DNA from 3 places in the Kluyvera sp. NPDC087067 genome. Region 2 is predicted to be linked to each of the others. Evidence: predicted binding sites of a transcription regulator. Region 2 holds the regulator's gene; each other region holds the start of a gene.
What was found. The regulator CRP, encoded in region 2, controls carbon source genes, mostly activating them, when cyclic AMP is high. The targets are predictions, from matches to a motif close to ATGTGANNNNNNTCACAT.

Region 1 (3,570 bases), on a different contig from region 2:
TAGCCTGTCAGCTGGTAATCAAACAGATCCTTGATGTCATCGACATTATCGCTCCGGTTGAAGTGCGCGATAAAATGGCATCACAGCTAAAAGCCATCGATTTTACCACCCATCCGGCAGGTGCCGACCCGGTCACGCTGCGGGCGATTCAGAAAGCCGTGGCTTTGATTGAGCTGAAGTTTACGCCGCAAGACACCACGCATTAATCGGTGCGAAAGGGCCAGGTTTTATCCTGAGTGCTGGAAGGAAGGCAAGCAAGGGCGGCGTTACCGCCCTTGTGACATGATTAATGTTTTTGGTGTGACACAATATTCAGCAGATGCTGATCGGTTTGCTGAATGCATAAACCCGCCTTACGTGCGCTGCGGATCTCATCCAGAATGGTCTTCAGCAAGATACCATCCTGTTCCTGCTCTTCTTCCAGTGCATTGAGGAAACTCAGGGTGCTATCGTCATGAAGAACTTTTGCTTCATGGGTCAATTGCGAGAGCGTTGAAGCACGCTGGGCATGATCTTCAATGGTTTGCAGGAAAAGATCTTCAAGGGTCATACAATCGTCTTCCTGAGCTTCAAACGCTTTTACTACCGGATAAGCACCTGATTTCTTCATATAATCGAACACGCGCATCATTTGCGTGACGCTTGACTGCGCGCGTGAACGAAGAAATGTTGCGGTACCATTGAGTCGATGTTCGGAACACCACTCGCTCAAACGCAAATAATGATTAGATGCATAAAATTCGAGATTCATCTGAGCATTAAGCTTTTGAACCATTCCTGAAACTGCCATGTGAATATCCTTATTACCAGGTCGGAACGATACGCGTGACATCGCACAGTTCTAAATAGCCGCTAACCATGCGCTATTTACGCGTTAGAGTGTGATTACCTATTACAGGTAATCCTTATATAAATCTGGAGAATATAATTCATCTCCAGCATGAAAATAATACGCTCAGAAGGCATATAAGAAAACTCTCATGAGCCGCTTTTTACGTTTCGTTACAACAGAAACGCTGATGAAAAAATACAGCGCTATGGCATTTATGTAATCTATTGATATGTATCGAATATAATGTCGCTGCATCTTCTGGGTAAGGCATTTTTAACAATTGAAACGATGTTTCATTATTGCTTTGAAAAGTGTGATCTGCTTCTAATATTTTCTGAAAAAATGAAACGCGCATTAGGCGTAATAAGTATTATTTGTTATCAATAAGGCATCACGGACAAAAGTTGTTGGTTATAAGTCATATTTTAAGGCTACGTACTTAATATCGGAATGACGTTAAATTTGTTTTGGATCATTTTGGATTAAAGCCAGCAAGAGGATTATGTTCGCGGTAATTAAGGGTACATAAAGTCCGGCCCCATTTTAGGGGAGGATGATATTGATAAAATTGACAGGAGTTAAAATGAAACAGGTTGCAGTTTTGCTCGCCCCAGGGTTTGAAGAAGGGGAAGCGATTGTCACTATCGATATTCTGCGTCGCCTGCACATTGGTGTTGAGCTGGTGTCATGTGCAGAATCACGTGCAGTGGTAAGTTATCACGATATTCCGATGGTGGCGGATGCGACGCTGGCTGAACGCATGGACACACTGTACGACGCGGTTGTCCTGCCGGGTGGGCCACAGGGAAGTGTGAATCTGGCGGCAAACCAGGACGTCATTAAGTTTGTTGCCGCGCACGATGCCGCCGGTAAATTTATCTGCCCAATCTGCTCTGCCGCCGCGCGCGTGTTAGCGGGCAACGATCTGCTGAAAGGCCGCCGCTATGTCTGTTCCGGCGATTTATGGCAGGACGTTAAAAATGGCGAATACGTTGATGCGCCGGTGGTGGAAGACGGCAATCTGATAAGCGGTAAAGGTTTTGGTCACGTGTTTGATTTTGCCTTCACCGTCGCCGCCCGTCTGTTAGGTGATGAAGCGCCGGTGCGCGATCACGCCGATCACATCTATTATCGCTGGTAAGTCCTCGCAATAGCGCGAATTGTCTGACAATTCGCGCAATCTTATATGTAATTATCTGCTGAATCTATGCATCACTTTACTGTAATTCAGCGGTGTGATGTTCCTCTCTTATGAAAAGTTAATTCCGGGCTATTAATGTTTCAACAACGTTAACGCTGTAAGCGAAACAGCTAATACTTTGTTTTATGTCTACTTTAAATCGGTCATCTGATTTACCCCTACATAAAAGAACATTTAGGCTGGAGTTAACCATGCACAAGTTTACTAAAGCGCTGGCGGCCATCGGGCTGGCAGCGGTTATGTCACAATCAGCTATGGCTGAAAATCTCAAACTCGGCTTTTTGGTTAAACAACCGGAAGAACCCTGGTTCCAGACGGAGTGGAAATTCGCGGATAAGGCGGGTAAAGATCTCGGCTTTGATGTGATTAAAATTGCCGTGCCAGATGGCGAAAAAACGCTGAATGCTATCGATAGCCTCGCGGCAAGCGGCGCGAAAGGTTTTGTTATCTGTACCCCTGACCCGAAACTGGGGCCTGCTATCGTGGCGAAAGCCCGCAGCTATGACATGAAAGTCATCACCGTCGACGATCAGTTTGTGAATGCCAAAGGCAAACCGATGGACACCGTACCGCTGGTGATGATGGCGGCAAGCGAGATTGGCGCGCGTCAGGGCCAGGAGCTTTATAAAGAGATGCAAAAACGCGGCTGGGATGTCAAAACCACCGGCGTCATGGCGATTACCGCAAACGAACTGGATACCGCACGCCGTCGTACCACCGGCTCAATGGAGGCTATCAAGGCTGCCGGTTTCCCGGAAAAGCAGATCTATCAGATTCCAACCAAATCCAATGATATCCCCGGCGCGTTTGATGCCGGTAACTCCCTGTTAGTTCAGCACCCTGAAGTGAAGCAATGGTTGATAATCGGCATGAATGATAACACCGTGCTCGGTGGCGTTCGGGCCACGGAAGGCCAGGGCTTTAAAGCGGCGAACGTTATCGGCATCGGCATTAACGGCGTCGATGCGGTCAATGAATTGTCGAAAGCGCAGGCGACCGGATTCTTCGGTTCGCTGTTACCGAGCCCTGATATCCACGGCTATAAAACCAGTGAGCTCCTGTACAACTGGGTAGAAAAAGGGGTTGAACCGCCGAAATTCACCGCCGTCACCGACGTGGTGCTTATCACTCGTGACAACTTCAAAGAAGAGCTGGCGAAAAAAGGCCTCTAAGTCCTGATAATTCTCCCCCCAGCAACGACGGGGGGAGAAGGAGAGTTCGTTATGCAACAGTCTGCCCCTTATCTCTCATTCCGCGGCATTGGTAAAACGTTCCCCGGCGTTAAGGCGCTATCTGACATTAGCTTTGATTGCTACAGCGGTCAGGTGCATGCGCTGATGGGCGAAAATGGTGCCGGGAAATCAACGCTTTTGAAAATTCTCAGCGGTAACTATGCGCCGACTTCCGGCACGCTATCGCTGCGTGGAGAAGAGATTTCTTTTGCTGATACTACCGCCGCGCTGAATGCGGGTATCGCCATTATTTACCAGGAACTGCATCTCGTCCCGGAGATGACCGTCGCAGAAAATATCTATCT
Region 2 (3,570 bases):
GCAAAGGGCAATCACGAAAGTATCTGCACACCTACGACGAAGCCGTACCGTGGAATCAGGTGCCGGGAACATTTACCCCCTGGCAGCCGCTGCCCGAGCCGACGGATGTGCTGTTCTATGAAGGATTGCACGGCGGCGTGGTGACACCGCAGCATGACGTGGCACGCCATGTTGATCTGCTGGTTGGCGTGGTGCCGATTGTGAACCTCGAGTGGATCCAAAAGATGATCCGCGACACCAGCGAGCGCGGTCACTCCCGTGAGGCGGTGATGGATTCCGTGGTGCGCTCAATGGAGGACTACATCAACTTCATTACGCCGCAGTTCTCCCGCACCCATATCAACTTCCAGCGCGTCCCAACGGTCGATACCTCAAATCCCTTCGCCGCCAAAAGTATTCCCTCGCTCGATGAGAGCTTTGTGGTCATTCATTTCCGTAATCTTGATAACATCGATTACCCGTGGCTGCTGGCGATGCTGCAAGGGTCGTTTATTTCACATATGAATACGCTGGTGGTTCCCGGCGGCAAGCTAGGGCTGGCGATGGAGCTCATCATGATGCCGCTGGTGCAGCGATTGATGGAAGGAAGAAGCTAAACGGCGGTCCCGGCGGCGCTGCGCTTGGCCGGGCTACATTTCGTATGCAATCAGTAGGTCTGATAAGCATCGCGTCATCAGGCACAAGCACACAATTCGCCGGATGGCGGCTTCGCCTTATCCGGCCTACACCGTAAATACTGTGGATATTAGCAACTTGTAGGCCCGATAAGGCGAAGCCGCCATCGGGCAATTCCGAGCACAATACCGGATACAACAGTCGGTAGCCCGGACGAGGCATTTGCTCTGACCCCAGAGTCGTTATCCCTCGATCACTTCATAAGAGTGAGTGATATTCACCGCTTTTTCGAGCATCAGCGCAACCGAGCAGTATTTCTCAGCGGACAGTGAGACGGCACGAGCAACCGCAGCGTCTTTAAGATCTTTCCCCGTCACAATGAAGTGCAGGTTGATATGTGTGAACAGGCGCGGTGCCTCTTCACGGCGTTCAGAAGTCAGCTTCACTTCACAATCTGAGACGTCATTGCGGCCCTTTTGCAAAATGGAAACCACATCGATTGCGCTACAGCCACCGGCGGCCATTAAGACGACTTCCATTGGGCTTGGCGCTTTATCGCCCGAGTTGCCGTCCATCAAAATCTGGTGGCCTGAAGCAGACTCTCCGAGGAAGGTTAAGCCTTCAATCCATTTCACACGCGCTTGCATATTATTTAACTCCCAGGTTGCAATTTTCTTCTCAGATTACGCGTACATAACAATTCTCGCAATGGAAGGCGATCGCCGTCATGCTGAAGCGAGACACCAGGAGACACGCGCCTAAAGCTATGCTAAAACAGTCAGGATGCTACGGTAATACATAAACGTACTGCATGTATGCAGAGGACATCACATTACTGGCTGCGGCACGATTCGACAGCCGACTTCCCAGGTAACGGGAAGGATACTATTGCAACCAGTGGCTGCAATGTTTTTGCCGCTGGGAAGAGCTTATAACAGAGGATAACCGCGCATGGTGCTTGGCAAACCGCAAACAGACCCGACTCTCGAATGGTTCTTGTCTCATTGCCATATTCATAAGTACCCATCGAAGAGCACGCTGATTCACCAGGGTGAAAAAGCTGAAACGCTGTATTACATCGTCAAAGGCTCAGTGGCAGTACTCATCAAGGATGAAGAAGGTAAAGAGATGATTCTCTCTTACCTCAACCAGGGTGACTTTATCGGCGAATTGGGCCTGTTTGAAGAAGGCCAGGAACGCAGCGCGTGGGTACGGGCAAAAACCGCTTGTGAAGTTGCTGAAATCTCTTATAAAAAATTCCGCCAGCTGATTCAGGTAAACCCAGACATCCTGATGCGTTTGTCTTCGCAAATGGCACGTCGTCTGCAGATTACCTCCGAAAAAGTGGGCAACCTGGCATTCCTGGACGTGACCGGACGCATCGCCCAGACTCTGCTGAATCTGGCTAAACAGCCGGACGCCATGACTCACCCAGACGGTATGCAGATTAAAATCACCCGTCAGGAAATCGGTCAGATCGTCGGTTGTTCCCGCGAAACCGTGGGCCGTATTTTGAAAATGCTCGAAGATCAAAACCTGATCTCCGCTCACGGCAAAACTATTGTCGTCTACGGTACTCGCTGATCCAGCCAAAACGGCATAGTGCTCACGCAGTATGCCGTTTTTGTTTTCCCTCATGTGGCGCAGGCTGATTTACCACCCGGAAGTCAACTATGCACTGCGGCAAACGCTGGTGTTATGTTTGCCGGTCGCCATTGGCCTACTCTTCGGCCATCTTCAGCAAGGTCTGCTGTTCTCACTGGTTCCCGCGTGTTGCAACATCGCAGGTCTTGATACGCCCCATAAGCGTTTTTTCAAACGCCTGACTATCGGCGGCTGCCTGTTTGCCGGATGCAGCCTCGCCGTACAGCTATTGCTGGCGCATCACATTCCACTGCCGTTCATTCTGACCGGGCTGGCGCTGCTGCTGGGCGTAACGGCAGAGATCAGCGCCTTACACGGGCGATTGCTCCCCGCCTCGCTGATTGCGGCTATTTTCACCTTAAGCCTCGCCGGTAACATGCCTATCTGGCAGCCATTGCTGCTGTATGCGCTTGGCACGCTGTGGTATGGCTTATTCAACTGGTGGTGGTTCTGGATGTGGCGCGAACAGCCGCTGCGCGAATCGCTAAGCCTGCTCTATCGCCAGCTCGCCGAATACTGCGAAGCCAAATACAGCCTGCTGACTCAGCATACGGACCCCAGCACCGCGCTGCCGCCGTTGCTAAACCGTCAGCAAAAGGTGGTGGATCTCATTTCCCAATGCTATCAGCAACTTCATATGCTGGCGGCAAACCGACACAATGACTACAAGCGCCTGCTGCGCGCTTTTCAGGTAGGGCTAGATTTACAAGAACATATCTCGGTGAGTTTGCATCAGCCAGAAGAGGTGCAAAAACTGGTGGAACGCAGCCACGCGGAAGCAGTGATCCGCTGGAACGCGCAGACCGTCGCGGCACGGTTGCGCGTACTCGCGGATGATATTCTCTATCACCGTTACCCCAGCCGCTTCACGATGGAAAAACAGATTGGCGCGCTGGAAAAAATCGCCGCCCAGCATCCTGATAACCCGGTCGGCCAGTTCTGCGCCTGGCACTTTAGCCGAATCGCCAGAGTCCTGCGCGCCCAGCGTCCGCTCTACCCGCGCGACCTGATGGCGGATAAGGAACGCCGCCTGCCGCTGTTCCCGGCCATTAAAAGCTACCTGTCGCTAAAATCGCCCGCGCTACGCAACGCCGGGAGGCTAAGCGTGATGCTGAGTATCGCCAGCCTGATGGGCACGGCGCTGCATCTGCCAAAACCGTACTGGATCCTGATGACGGTGCTGCTGGTGACGCAAAACGGTTATGGCGCTACCCGCGTGCGAATTTTCCACCGTGCGGCGGGCACCCTGGCGGGCCTGGTGATCGCCGCCATCGCCCTGCACTTCCACGCGCCGCAGGGGCTCGCGCTTAC
Region 3 (3,570 bases), on a different contig from region 2:
CCGCAGAACTACATTCAACTGTTTGCAGATGCAGGCGCAGACATTATTTATGTCCATCCAGAATCCTGCACTCATCTTCACCGCACGCTGATGAGAATAACGGCATGTGGTAAAAAAGTGGGGATCGTGCTGAATCCGGCAACGCCGATTGCGATCCTTGAAGAGGTAATGGATCTTGTCGATTATGTGATGGTGATGTCAGTTGATCCCGGATTTGCAGGACAGCAGTTTATCCCCGGCGCGGTGGATAAAGTGGCGCGTCTGCATCGCCTTATTGCTCAAGCACAGCGTGAGATTAGCATTTCGGTTGATGGTGCGATTGGTTTATCGACGATCCCGCCGCTGTATGAAGCCGGGGCGAGGATATTTATTGCCGGAACCTCTGGGCTTTTCCGCGATGATGTGGATTATGCAACCGCAATCCATAATATGAAACATTGCTGTTAATAGGTGGCGTTATGTACAATATTTTACTGTGCTGTTCTGCGGGTATGTCTACCAGTCTGCTCGTGACGAAAATGAAAAAATATGCTGAATCAACCGGCGTGGAATCCACCATCTGGGCGATATCGGTGAATGATATTGAATCAACGTTAAAACAATATGCCGTCGATGTGGTTTTATTAGGCCCGCAGGCGCGCTATAAGCTTAATTCCACTAAAGCTATTTGCGCTGATTATAATATTGGCTGCGATGTGATTAATATGGCCGATTACGGCGTGATGAACGGTGAGAAAGTGTTTAAACACGCTTTGACGCTTATTAACAAGGATTAATGATTGAAAATATGATGTCAGATCCCCTGCTGACATCATATTTTTAGACAAAAAGCTCGATTCTGAATTTATGACTACTGCCTTTATAGCGAGCGAGAGAATATTCCACCGGCTTATTTTGCGCGTCATACCCGGTAGTCACGGAAAGTAGCAGGGGAGATTTTCGCGGAACGTCCATCAACTGTGCGTCGCGGGCCTCGGCGGCTATCGCGGATATCAGGCGCTCTACACGAACAACCGGGTTCTTCAGCTCCTTCATCTGGTCGTAGAGTGAGTTATTCTCCATATCAATATCCAGCAGGCCGCTATAGATAGTAGCGGGAAGCCAGGATTCGATATAGAGCACGGGTTTACTATCAATATAGCGCACCCGCTCAAGATATACGGCGCTCTTACAACCAAGAATTTCTGCTATCGTTTCGTCATTGTCGACGAGGGATAATGATATTACTTTTGTGACGGGCCGCTGTCCTTGGTCGATCATTTCATGATAAAAGCTTTCAAGTTTGCTTAGGTAATTCTTATAAATTTTAGGGCGGGTTACGCAGGTTCCTTTCGCTCTTTTCCTTTCAAGATAGCCTGCGGCGGAAAGTTCATTTAATGCTTGCCTTACCGTTGGCCTGCTGACGTCAAGTAGTCGGGATAATTCATCTTCTGATGGCAGCATATCACCTTCAGAGAGTTGGCCATTCTTAATATTATTTTCTATATGTGTTTTAATTTGAAAATAGAGTGGGATGGCTATCTTCTTATTAATTATCCCTTTATTAAATAAATTTTTCATCTGTCAGGCCTGTATCAATAAACTAAATACCGAAATAACGACATGCGTATTCAATAACCGTAAAAATAAATCATACACGAAATATGATGGTGAGTAACACTTAAATGAGTTTGTTCATTTTTGATATTCATCATATGTATTTAATTGTAGTAATTAATTACATCAATGAATGTGCACTGAGGATAAGTCCCAGACTTTTGCGCAGAACGACAAAAAACTAGATCCAGATCACACTTTTACGCTATACAAAAGGCTCGGCCCAGTAAAAGAGGTGTTAGCTATGACGTCGTTATCTCGTCCCCTTGTGGAGTTCATCTCCACCATTCTCCAGACCGTATTGAATCTGGGGCTGCTATGCCTTGGCCTGATTCTGATCGTTTTCCTCGGTAAAGAGACTTTGCATCTGGCTGATGTCCTGTTTGCGCCTGAACGCACCAGTAAATACGAGCTGGTAGAGGGACTGGTGGTCTATTTCCTTTACTTCGAATTTATCGCTCTGATTGTGAAGTACTTTCAGTCCGGTTTTCACTTCCCGCTACGCTACTTTGTTTATATCGGCATTACCGCGATTGTGCGGCTCATTATCGTGGATCATACCTCGCCGGTGGATGTACTGATTTACTCCGCGGCGATTTTGCTGCTGGTGATTACGCTGTGGTTGTGTAACTCGAAACGGTTGAAACGGGAGTAGGGCGGATAAGCATTGGGCCATTCGGCACCGTGCTCTGGAATTGCCCGATGGCGCTGCGCTTATCGGGCCTACGCACTGCGGGTGATGGCGCTGCGCTTATCGTGCCTACGCGCTAAACACCTGTAGCCCGGCCAAGCGAAGCGCCGCCGGGACGGGCTCTGAACCTTTCCCGGAGTCGGTCTAAATGCCTCGTCCAGGCGATACCTCACAAAAAAAATGGCGCTCCGAAGAGCGCCAAACAGTCACAAGTTAGGGTTAATACAAGTTGAGGATGATAGCAGTGGCATATACACGTCATCCTTCAAGCTGCCTCTACGTTGGCTGCACTCTTTCACCCCAGTCACGTACTTAGTACGTTCCTGAGGATTCATTCGCTTGCCGCCATGATGCATCTCGAATGATTTTGTGTATTTAACGATGAAACTCAGCCCTTCACGCCGCCGGCCGTCAGGCCGTTTACCAGCCAACGCTGCGCGAGCAGGAAGACCACGGTAATAGGGATGGCGGAAAGAACGGCCGCTGCGGCAAAGTCGCCCCACAGATAGTTTTGCGGGTTGAGGTATTGCTGCATACCCACGGCCAGGGTGTAGCTGTTCACATCACGCAGCAGCAGTGATGCAACCGGTACTTCGGTAATCGCGGCGATAAACGACAGAATAAAGACCACCGCCAGAATCGGCACGGAGAGCGGCAGCAGAACCAGACGGAATGCCTGCCATGGAGTTGCGCCATCCAGCGCCGCCGCTTCTTCCAGCGAGTTATCAATGGTTTCAAAGTAGCCTTTAATCGTCCACACGTGCAGCGCAATGCCGCCGAGGTAGGCGAAAATCACCCCGCCGTGAGTGTTCAGGCCGATAAACGGAATGTACTGGCCCAGACGGTCGAACAAGGCATACAAGGCGACTAATGACAGCACCGCCGGGAACATCTGGAAAATCAGCATCCCTTTCAGCAGCGTGGCTTTGCCCGGGAAACGCATACGGGCAAAAGCGTAGGCGCAGGTGGTCGAGAGCGCGACGATGCCGATAGCGGTGATGCCCGCGATTTTCACCGAGTTCCACAGCCACAGCAGTACCGGGAACGGCGGCGGCGTGACGCGGCCGTCGGCATGCTCAACGCTAAAGCCCAGCGCCAGCTTCCAGTGTTCCCAGGAAATGTTTTCCGGGATCAGGCTGCCGGTAGCAAAGTTACCTTCGCGCAGTGAAATGGCGATAACCATCAGCAGCGGGAACATAATCGCCGCGATGAAAATCAGCAGCAGAAGGTGCGTGGTTAAGAGACGCAGTTTCTGAGATTTGGGTTGTACCATAGCCATGATC

Region 1: the regulator CRP is predicted to act here: its motif matches at 2,066-2,083, upstream of ACIPDS_RS10700 (arabinose ABC transporter substrate-binding protein).
Region 3: the regulator CRP is predicted to act here: its motif matches at 1,679-1,696, upstream of psiE (phosphate-starvation-inducible protein PsiE).

The regions. Positions count from the first base shown of each region.
Region 1 covers NZ_JBIUZS010000003.1:406,890-410,459, forward strand. Annotated here, with positions in the region: gene ACIPDS_RS10685 (DUF2766 domain-containing protein) at 1-206, shown strand, start outside; gene ACIPDS_RS10690 (non-heme ferritin-like protein) at 287-790, opposite strand; gene ACIPDS_RS10695 (DJ-1/PfpI family protein) at 1,416-1,973, shown strand; gene ACIPDS_RS10700 (arabinose ABC transporter substrate-binding protein) at 2,225-3,205, shown strand; gene araG (L-arabinose ABC transporter ATP-binding protein AraG) at 3,257-3,570, shown strand, end outside.
Region 2 covers NZ_JBIUZS010000010.1:53,499-57,068, reverse strand. Annotated here, with positions in the region: gene ACIPDS_RS20010 (phosphoribulokinase) at 1-596, shown strand, start outside; gene ACIPDS_RS20005 (OsmC family protein) at 858-1,262, opposite strand; gene crp (cAMP-activated global transcriptional regulator CRP) at 1,567-2,199, shown strand; gene ACIPDS_RS19995 (YccS/YhfK family putative transporter) at 2,252-3,570, shown strand, end outside.
Region 3 covers NZ_JBIUZS010000006.1:316,195-319,764, reverse strand. Annotated here, with positions in the region: gene rpe (ribulose-phosphate 3-epimerase) at 1-447, shown strand, start outside; gene ACIPDS_RS17055 (PTS sugar transporter subunit IIB) at 459-776, shown strand; gene ACIPDS_RS17050 (GntR family transcriptional regulator) at 820-1,560, opposite strand; gene psiE (phosphate-starvation-inducible protein PsiE) at 1,841-2,251, shown strand; gene malG (maltose ABC transporter permease MalG) at 2,676-3,566, opposite strand.